DNA from 3 places in the Streptomyces lunalinharesii genome. Region 3 is predicted to be linked to each of the others. Evidence: predicted binding sites of a transcription regulator. Region 3 holds the regulator's gene; each other region holds the start of a gene.

Region 1 (3,275 bases), on a different contig from region 3:
TCCCGATCGCGTCCGGCTCCCAGCTCACCAAGATCGACAAGGGGCTGAAGGAGCTGATCGCCCTCGGCCTGGTCGAGGACAAGCCGTACCGGATCTTCGGCGCCCAGGCCGAGGGCTGCTCCCCGGTGTCCGCCGCCTTCAAGGCCGGCCACGAGGTCGTCAAGCCGCAGAAGCCGAAGACCATCGCCAAGTCGCTGGCGATCGGCAACCCCGCGGACGGCCCGTACGTGCTCGACATCGCGCGCCGCACCGGCGGGGCCGTCGAGGACGTCACCGACCCGCAGATCGTGGACGCGATCAAGCTGCTGGCCCGGACCGAGGGGATCTTCGCGGAGACCGCGGGCGGGGTGACCGTCGGCGTGACCAGGAAGCTGATCGAGAACGGCCTCCTGGACCCGTCGCTGACCACCGTCGTGCTGAACACCGGTGACGGCCTGAAGACCCTCGACGCCGTCGCCGCCGGGCCCACCGCCACCATCCGGCCGGACCTGGACGCGTTCCGCGAGGCCGGCCTGGCCGGCTGAGCCGGCCCGCAGCCCGCTCCCTCACCCCGTATTTCCCTGGAAGGCAGAACCATGAGCGTCAAGGTCCGCATCCCCACCATCCTGCGCACGTACACCGGCGGCGAGGCCGAGGTGGCCGCCGAGGGCGCGACCCTCTCCGAGGTGATCGCCGACCTGGAGAAGAACCACCAGGGCATCGCGGCCCGGGTGCTCGACGACGCGGGCAAGCTGCGCCGCTTCGTGAACGTCTACGTCAACGACGACGACGTCCGCTTCGAGCAGGGCCTGGAGACCCCGACGCCGGACGGCGCCGGCGTCTCGATCATCCCGGCGGTCGCCGGCGGCTGCTGACGCCGCGCGCCGTCGCCGCCGGCGCGCAGACGCCGAGCGAATTCGCGCCAACTCTTTGCCGGTAGTGACCGGAAATTGCCCCGTCCGTACGAAACGGACGGGGCAATTCCGTGTTGTGAAAGGGGATACCATTGGGGTGATCCCCCTCCGGTTATCTCCGCGTGCAGCCGAAGCGCATGCCGAACGCATATGAGATCGCCGTGACTTGTGCGCAAGTTGTGTGCGCGATTTGTCGCCCGTGTGGCATATTCCCGGCCCGACTTCGCCTGAGATAAAGGCATTTGAGCACATACGGCCGTTTCCCTGACGCCAGAATTCTCGTCCGATTGACCTGTTGCGCTGGGCATTGGTCCAGATACATTCAGCGGCGGTCGACGCGTTCCGGCGCACACCCCGCGGACCATTTCGGGGGGTGAGGTCTGACCCGGGTCCGCGGAGTGCGGTCCTGCGCAAGGGCCAGTAATAGGGGAGTTAGGCATGGCTCAGGGCACCGTCAAGTGGTTCAACGCGGAGAAGGGGTACGGCTTCATCGCGGTCGACGGTGGTGCGGATGTTTTCGTCCACTACAGCGCGATCCAGATGGACGGGTACCGCACCCTTGAGGAGGGTCAGCGGGTCGAGTTCGAGATCTCGCAGGGCCAGAAGGGGCCACAGGCGGACATGGTCCGGGTCGCCGCCTGAGGCGGCGACCAACTGCATCGTTGGAAGAAGGCTCGCAGCCCCCAGCACGGGGTTGCGAGCCTTCTGCCGTTCCCGGAGGTCACCGGCGTCCCGCTGGAGTGGTACGCGGGCGCGCGCGGGCGTTAGGAAGCGGTCCCGCCAAGGTCGCCGATCGTCTCACGGACGGGGGGTCCCCCCGTCAAGCGCTTGCACTCGACTGGTGCGAGTGCTAATCATTGCGTTAGCACTCTCCCCGTGAGAGTGCTGAATATGGATCGGGTCGGTGAGGTCGGCACGCCAGGTGGGGCAAGGAACCACACGGTATGCAGGCCGTCCGTCGCGGGCGCCAGCACGGTCCGAGGCTTTCCTTCCCCAGCTCTCAACTCGGTTGGCAGCGGGGGTACCCCATCAGTCCGGAGGGACCACTTCACATGGCCAAGATCATCGCGTTCGACGAGGAGGCGCGGCGCGGCCTTGAGCGCGGTATGAACCAGCTCGCCGACGCCGTCAAGGTCACCCTCGGCCCCAAGGGCCGCAACGTCGTCCTTGAAAAGAAGTGGGGCGCCCCCACGATCACCAACGATGGCGTGTCCATCGCCAAGGAGATCGAGCTGGAGGACCCGTACGAGAAGATCGGCGCCGAGCTGGTCAAGGAGGTCGCGAAGAAGACGGACGACGTCGCCGGTGACGGCACGACGACCGCGACCGTCCTGGCCCAGGCGCTGGTCCGCGAGGGCCTGCGCAACGTCGCCGCCGGCGCCAACCCGATGGCCCTCAAGCGCGGCATCGAGAAGGCCGTCGAGGCCGTCTCCGGTGCGCTGCTCGACCAGGCCAAGGAGATCGAGACCAAGGAGCAGATCGCCTCCACCGCGTCCATCTCCGCCGCCGACCCGCAGATCGGCGAGCTCATCGCCGAGGCCATGGACAAGGTCGGCAAGGAAGGCGTCATCACCGTCGAGGAGTCCCAGACCTTCGGTCTGGAGCTGGAACTCACCGAGGGCATGCGCTTCGACAAGGGCTACATCTCGGCGTACTTCGCGACCGACATGGAGCGCATGGAGGCGGCGCTCGAGGACCCCTACATCCTCATCGTCAACTCCAAGATCGGCAACGTGAAGGACCTGCTGCCGCTCCTGGAGAAGGTCATGCAGTCCGGCAAGCCGCTGCTGATCATCGCCGAGGACGTCGAGGGCGAGGCCCTGTCGACCCTGGTCGTCAACAAGATCCGCGGCACCTTCAAGTCCGTCGCGGTCAAGGCGCCCGGCTTCGGTGACCGCCGCAAGGCCATGCTCGGCGACATCGCCATCCTCACCGGTGGCACCGTCATCTCCGAGGAGGTCGGCCTCAAGCTCGAGAACGCCGGTCTCGACCTGCTCGGCCGCGCCCGCAAGGTCGTCATCACCAAGGACGAGACCACCATCGTCGACGGTGCCGGCGACAGCGAGCAGGTCCAGGGCCGGGTCAACCAGATCCGCGCCGAGATCGAGAACAGCGACTCGGACTACGACCGCGAGAAGCTCCAGGAGCGCCTCGCGAAGCTGGCCGGCGGCGTGGCCGTCATCAAGGCCGGTGCCGCGACCGAGGTCGAGCTCAAGGAGCGCAAGCACCGCATCGAGGACGCCGTTCGCAACGCGAAGGCGGCCGTCGAGGAGGGCATCGTCGCCGGCGGTGGCGTGGCCCTGCTCCAGGCTTCCTCGGTCTTCGAGAAGCTGGACCTCGACGGTGACGAGGCGACCGGCGCCAACGCCGTGAAGCTCGCCC
Region 2 (3,275 bases), on a different contig from region 3:
GGGCGGAGCGGGTGACCTTGACCGGGTCGATGACGCCGGCCTTGACCAGGTCGCCGTACTCGCCGGTGGCGGCGTTGAAGCCGTTGCCCTTGTCGAGCTCGGCCACCTTGGCGGTGATCACGTAGCCCTCGAGGCCGGCGTTCTCGGCGATCCAGCGCAGCGGCTCGACGGCGGCGCGGCGGACCACGGCGACACCGGTGGCCTCGTCGCCGTCCTTGCCGAGGTTGCCCTCCAGGACCTTCACGGCGTGGACGAGCGCGGAGCCACCACCGGAGACGATGCCCTCCTCGACCGCGGCGCGGGTCGCGGAGATGGCGTCCTCCAGACGGTGCTTCTTCTCCTTGAGCTCGACCTCGGTGGCCGCGCCGACGCGGATCACGCAGACGCCGCCGGCGAGCTTGGCGAGGCGCTCCTGGAGCTTCTCGCGGTCCCAGTCGGAATCGGTGGCCTCGATCTCGGCCTTGATCTGGGCGACGCGGCCCTGGACGTCACCGGAGTTGCCGCCACCGTCGACGAGGGTGGTGTCGTCCTTGGTGACGGTCACGCGGCGGGCGGTGCCGAGCACGTCCAGGCCGACCTGGTCGAGCTTGAGGCCGACCTCTTCGGCGACGACGGTGCCACCGGTGAGGGTGGCCATGTCGCCGAGCATCGCCTTGCGGCGGTCACCAAAGCCGGGGGCCTTGACGGCCACCGCGTTGAAGGTGCCGCGGATCTTGTTGACGACGAGGGTGGAGAGGGCCTCGCCCTCGACGTCCTCGGCGATGATCAGCAGCGGCTTCGAGGCACCGGCCTGGATGATCTTCTCCAGTAGCGGCAGCAGGTCCTGGATGGAGGAGATCTTGCCCTGGTGGATCAGGATGTAGGGGTCGTCGAGGACGGCCTCCATGCGCTCCTGGTCGGAGACCATGTACGGCGACAGGTAGCCCTTGTCGAAGGCCATGCCCTCGGTGAAGTCCAGCTCCAGGCCGAAGGTGTTGGACTCCTCGACGGTGATCACGCCGTCCTTGCCGACCTTGTCCATCGCCTCGGCGATCAGCTCGCCGACCTGCGGGTCCTGGGCGGACAGCCCGGCCACGGCGGCGATGTCGGACTTGTCGTCGATCGGGCGGGCGGTCGCCAGCAGCTCGTCGGAGACGGCCTTGACCGCGGCGTCGATGCCCTTCTTCAGGGCGGCCGGGGAAGCACCCGCGGCGACGTTGCGCAGACCCTCGCGGACCAGGGCCTGGGCCAGCACGGTGGCGGTGGTGGTGCCGTCACCCGCGATGTCGTTGGTCTTGGTCGCCACCTCCTTGACGAGCTGGGCGCCCAGGTTCTCGTACGGGTCCTCGACCTCGACCTCGCGGGCGATGGTGACACCGTCGTTGGTGATGGTCGGCGCACCGAACTTCTTGTCGATGACGACGTTGCGACCCTTGGGGCCGATGGTGACCTTGACCGTGTCGGCCAGCTTGTTGACGCCGCGCTCAAGGGCGCGACGGGCGTCCTCGTCGAACTTCAGGATCTTCGCCATGGATGCTTCAAGTCCTCTCGTTGCGATCGTCGGCCTCGCCGCCGTGACCGCTCTCGCTCAAACGAACTGCGCCCCTGCCCCGGGTCGATGAGAACGCGGGAACCAGGGGCGCAGATCAGGGCAAATCTGGGTGACTTACTTCTCGACGATCGCGAGCACGTCGCGAGCCGAGAGGACGAGGTACTCCTCGCCGCTGTACTTCACCTCGGTGCCGCCGTACTTGCTGTAGAGCACGACGTCACCGACCTTGACGTCGAGCTCGACGCGCTTGCCGTCCTCGAAACGGCCCGGGCCGATCGCCAGGACGACGCCCTCCTGGGGCTTCTCCTTAGCGGTGTCCGGAATGACCAGGCCCGAAGCCGTGGTCTGCTCTGCGTCGAGCGGCTGGACCACGATGCGGTCCTCAAGCGGCTTGATGGCAACCTTGGAGCTGGCGGTCGTCACGATCCGACCTCCCCCTTCGGAGATCTCACGGGGTTAACTGTCTGAGGTGGCGACCAGGTCGATCCGTCGTCGCGGGTGCCGGACCTGCCCGTCGCTGTGTTGGCACTCCCTTAGGGAGAGTGCCAACGCTGAGACTATGACGCGGTTAGCACTCGGTCAAGCGGAGTGCCAGCGCGCCGGGGACGCGTACCGTGTCTGCTGCCGCTGGCCGGGCGTGGAGTCGGACACACCTTTCCGCCCGACTGCAACCTGGCCCTACGCTGCCCCGTCTTGTCCCCGGGACCGCCGAATCCGGGCCACGACCCGGCCGCCCCGCGGCCCAGACCCATCGATGGCGGAGGAACCGTGCGTGGACTGACCAGCGCTTCCCGGGATCCCGGGGGGCCGGAGAGCGACGCCGAACGCACCATGACGTTCGCCGCGCTGGCCCAGGCCCCGAACCGTCGGCGGACCGAGGCGTGGCTGCTCGGCTTCGTCGTGTTCATCACCGTCTTCGGCTACGCCTACACCGAGCTGTCCATGAAGGGGCAGCTCGGCGGCGGGCTGGGCGGCTTCGCGGTGAGCGTCTTCTTCATCGCGCTGGTGGCGCACCTGGTCGTCCGTCGGTTCGCGCCGCGCGCCGATCCGCTGATCCTGCCGGTGGCGACCCTGCTCACCGGGATCGGCCTGGTGCTGCTGCACCGGCTGGACATCACCTACGCGGAGAAACCCCGGCTGCACATCGCCCAGGCGGCGACCGGACAACTGGTGTGGACGGTCATCGGCGTCGCGGTCTGCATCGTCATCCTGATCGTGCTGCGCGACCACCGGCTCCTCCAGCGCTACATCTACCTGACGATGGCCGTCGCGCTGGTGATGCTGATGGCGCCGGCGTTCTTCGGCGCGGACAAGTTCGGCGCCAAGCGCTGGATCATGCTCGGGCCGCTGTCGCTCCAGCCCGGCGAGTTCGTGAAGATCATGATCGTGGTGTTCTTCGCCGGGTACCTGACCGTCAGCCGTGATGCGCTGGCGCTGTCCGGGCGCCGGGTGCTGGGCATGCAGCTGCCGCCGGGCCGACAGCTCGGCCCGATCTTCACGATCTGGGTGATCAGCCTGCTGGTGCTGGTCTTCGAGCGCGACCTGGGCACCTCGCTGATCTTCTTCGGCGTCTTCGTGATCATGCTCTACATGGCCACCGAACGCACCAGCTGGGTCGTCTGCGGCCTGCTGATGGCCGTGATCGGCGCCGGCGTCGTCGGCTCCACCGAACCGCACGTCAAGGGCCGCGTGATGGCCTGGCTGCACCCGATGGACATCTTCCTGCCGCCGGACAAGCGGCCGC
Region 3 (3,275 bases):
CCGGTGGGGCCCACGGGCTCACGGGGCGCGCGTCGGGGGGTGCGGGCCGTGCGGACGGGGCGCCCGCCGGCGGGTCAACCGGCGCCGCCGCACGGCGAGTCGGCGCCGAAACGGGCGGCCAGGGCGTCGCGCTGGGCCCGCACGAAGGCGGCGTCGACCACCGCGCCGTGGCCCGGCACGTACACCGCGTCCTCGCCGCCCAGCGCCAACAGGCGGTCCAGTGCGGCGGGCCACCGCCGCGGCAGCGCGTCGGGGCCCGCCTGCGGTGCACCGGACTCCTCGACCAGGTCGCCGCAGAAGACGACCTCCCGTTCACCGGCCCGTCCGGGCACCAGGACGGCCAGGTCGTGCGCGGTGTGCCCGGGGCCGACGTTGGCCAGCAGCACCTCCCGGTCGCCGAGGCCGAGGGTCAGCTGCCCGTGCACGTGGTGGTGCGGGACGACCAGCAGGTCCGCGGCCTCCGCCGCGGCGTCCGGGTCCACCCCGTGCCGTACCGCGTCCTCGCGCAGCGCGTCCTTGCCGTGCCGCAGCAGCGCGTCGACCCCGGTCGCGCCGAACACCTCCACGCCCGCGAACGCCGCGGTGCCCAGGACGTGGTCGAAGTGCGGGTGCGTGAGCGCGACATGCGTCACATCGCGGCCCAGCACCGCCCGGACCGTGCGGCGCAGTTCCGCACCGGCCCCGAGGGTCGGCCCGGTGTCGACGATCAGCACGCCCTCCGAGCCGGCGATCACGCCGATCGTCTCGTCCCAGCCGGGCATCCGTCGCCGGGCGACGCCGTCCCCCAGCCGCTCCCAGCCCGCTTCTTCCCACGTGGTGCGCATACCGAGACGCTAGCGCCCCCGCGATAGCGTTGGCCGGGACTCGGGGCAGGCGTCCCGGTGGCGCGCTCCCGCGACGGCGCACCGGCGCGTCGGCCGGGCGACGCGCCGGGGCCGGGACCAGGGCGCGTTCGGGGGCGGTCGGGGCCCTCCCGGGCGCGGCCCGTGGGTCGGATTCCGCGGCGCTGGGTAAGTCCCCACTGCGCCCGCCCTTGCCGCACCCGCGCTACCCGGCCGTACACTGGCTTCCGGGTCTGGCACTCGGCCCACGTGAGTGCCAGGAGAAGTGACGACCGGCGGACGGCCGACTGGAGGTGGCGAAATGCTCAGTGAACGCAGACTCGAAGTGCTGCGCGCCATCGTCCAGGACTACGTCGGGACGGAGGAGCCGGTCGGCTCCAAGGCGTTGACCGAGCGGCACCAACTCGGTGTCTCCCCGGCCACCGTCCGCAACGACATGGCCGCCCTGGAGGACGAGGGGTTCATCGCCCAGCCGCACACCAGCGCCGGGCGGATCCCGACCGACAAGGGCTACCGCCTCTTCGTCGACAAGCTGGCCGGCGTCAAGCCGCTGTCCGTCCCCGAGCGGCGGGCTATCCAGAATTTCCTGGACGGCGCCGTCGACCTGGACGACGTGGTGGGACGCACGGTGCGCCTGCTGGCGCAGCTGACCCGGCAGGTCGCGGTGGTGCAGTACCCGTCCCTGACGCGGTCCACCGTCCGCCACGTCGAACTGCTGGCACTGGCCCCGGCCCGGCTGATGCTGGTGCTGATCACCGACACCGGACGCGTCGAGCAGCGGCTCATCGACTGCCAGACGCCGTTCGGCGAGACGTCCCTGGCGGACCTGCGCGCCCGGCTCAACAGCCGGATCGTCGGCCGCCGCTTCGCGGACGTCCCGCAGCTGGTGCAGGATCTCCCGGAATCCTTCGAACAGGACGACCGGGCGACCGTCTCGACAGTACTGTCGGTACTGCTGGAGACTCTGGTGGAGGAGACCGAAGAGCGGCTGATGATCGGCGGCACCGCCAATCTGACGCGCTTCGGGCATGATTTCCCCTTGACCATCCGGCCGGTGCTGGAAGCCCTTGAGGAGCACGTGGTGATGCTCAAGCTGCTCGGGGAGGCCAAGGACTCGGGCATGACCGTACGCATCGGGCATGAGAATGCTCACGAGGGTCTGACGTCCACCTCGGTCGTCACCGTCGGATACGGTTCGGGCGACGAGGCCGTCGCCAAATTGGGCGTGGTCGGACCGACCCGCATGGACTACCCCGGAACGATGGGAGCGGTACGCGCAGTGGCACGTTACGTCGGACAGATCCTCGCGGAGTCGTAAGTGGCCACGGATTACTACTCGGTCCTCGGCGTCGGCCGGGACGCCTCGCAGGACCAGATCAAGAAGGCATTCCGGCGGCTGGCGCGCGAGCTGCACCCGGACGTGAACCCGGACCCCAAGACCCAAGAGCGGTTCAAGGAGATCAACGCCGCCTACGAGGTCCTGTCGGATCCGCAGAAGAAGCAGGTCTACGACCTCGGCGGCGACCCCCTCTCGCAGGCCGGCGGTGGCGCGGGCGGTTTCGGTGCGGGCTTCGGGAACTTCTCCGACATCATGGACGCGTTCTTCGGCACGGCCTCGCAGCGCGGCCCGCGCTCGCGGACCCGCCGCGGCCAGGACGCGATGATCCGCCTCGACATCGAGCTCGGCGAGGCCGCGTTCGGCACCACCAAGGACATCCAGGTCGACACCGCCGTCGTCTGCACCACGTGCAGCGGCGAGGGCGCGGCGCCCGGCACCTCGGCGCAGACCTGTGACATGTGCCGCGGCCGCGGCGAGGTCTCGCAGGTCACCCGGTCCTTCCTGGGCCAGGTCATGACCTCCCGGCCCTGCCCGCAGTGCCAGGGCTTCGGCACCGTCGTCCCGACGCCGTGCCCCGAGTGCGCGGGCGACGGCCGGGTCCGCTCCCGCCGCACCCTCACCGTCAAGATCCCCGCCGGTGTCGACAACGGCACCCGCATCCAGTTGGCCGGCGAGGGCGAGGTGGGCCCCGGTGGCGGACCCGCCGGCGACCTGTACGTCGAGATCCACGAACTGCCCCACTCGGTGTTCCAGCGGCGCGGGGACGACCTGCACTGCACGGTCACCATTCCGATGACCGCGGCGGCGCTGGGCACCAAGTGCCCGCTGGAGACGCTGGACGGCGTCGAGGAGATCGACGTCCGGCCCGGCACCCAGTCCGGCCAGTCGATCCCGCTGCACGGCCGCGGCGTGACCCACCTGCGGGGCAACGGCCGGGGCGACCTGATCGTCCACGTCGAGGTGCAGACCCCGAGCAAGCTCGAACCCGAGCAGGAGGAGCTGCTGCGCCGGCTGGCCAAGCTGCGCGGTGAGGAGCGCCCGCAGGGTCAGTTCCAGCCGGGCCAGCAGGGGCTGTTCTCCCGGCTGAAGGACGC

The links. Region 3 encodes HrcA, which represses chaperone genes, less so after heat shock. Its sites were predicted from a motif close to TTNGCACTCNGNNNNNCNGAGTGCNAA; they were not measured.
Region 1: a site for HrcA is predicted at 1,756-1,782, ahead of groL (chaperonin GroEL). Genes of this name have one in related genera too.
Region 2: a site for HrcA is predicted at 2,100-2,126, ahead of groES (co-chaperone GroES). Genes of this name have one in related genera too.

Annotation. Positions count from the first base shown of each region.
Region 1 covers NZ_BAAARK010000034.1:71,010-74,284, forward strand. The annotation lists gene thrC (threonine synthase) at 1-524, shown strand, start outside; gene ABD385_RS33330 (MoaD/ThiS family protein) at 576-854, shown strand; gene ABD385_RS33335 (cold-shock protein) at 1,332-1,535, shown strand; gene groL (chaperonin GroEL) at 1,946-3,275, shown strand, end outside.
Region 2 covers NZ_BAAARK010000028.1:21,630-24,904, reverse strand. The annotation lists gene groL (chaperonin GroEL) at 1-1,510, opposite strand, end outside; gene groES (co-chaperone GroES) at 1,646-1,954, opposite strand; gene ABD385_RS30825 (FtsW/RodA/SpoVE family cell cycle protein) at 2,363-3,275, shown strand, end outside.
Region 3 covers NZ_BAAARK010000008.1:17,443-20,717, reverse strand. The annotation lists gene ABD385_RS14940 (MBL fold metallo-hydrolase) at 75-824, opposite strand; gene hrcA (heat-inducible transcriptional repressor HrcA) at 1,144-2,160, shown strand; gene dnaJ (molecular chaperone DnaJ) at 2,161-3,275, shown strand, end outside.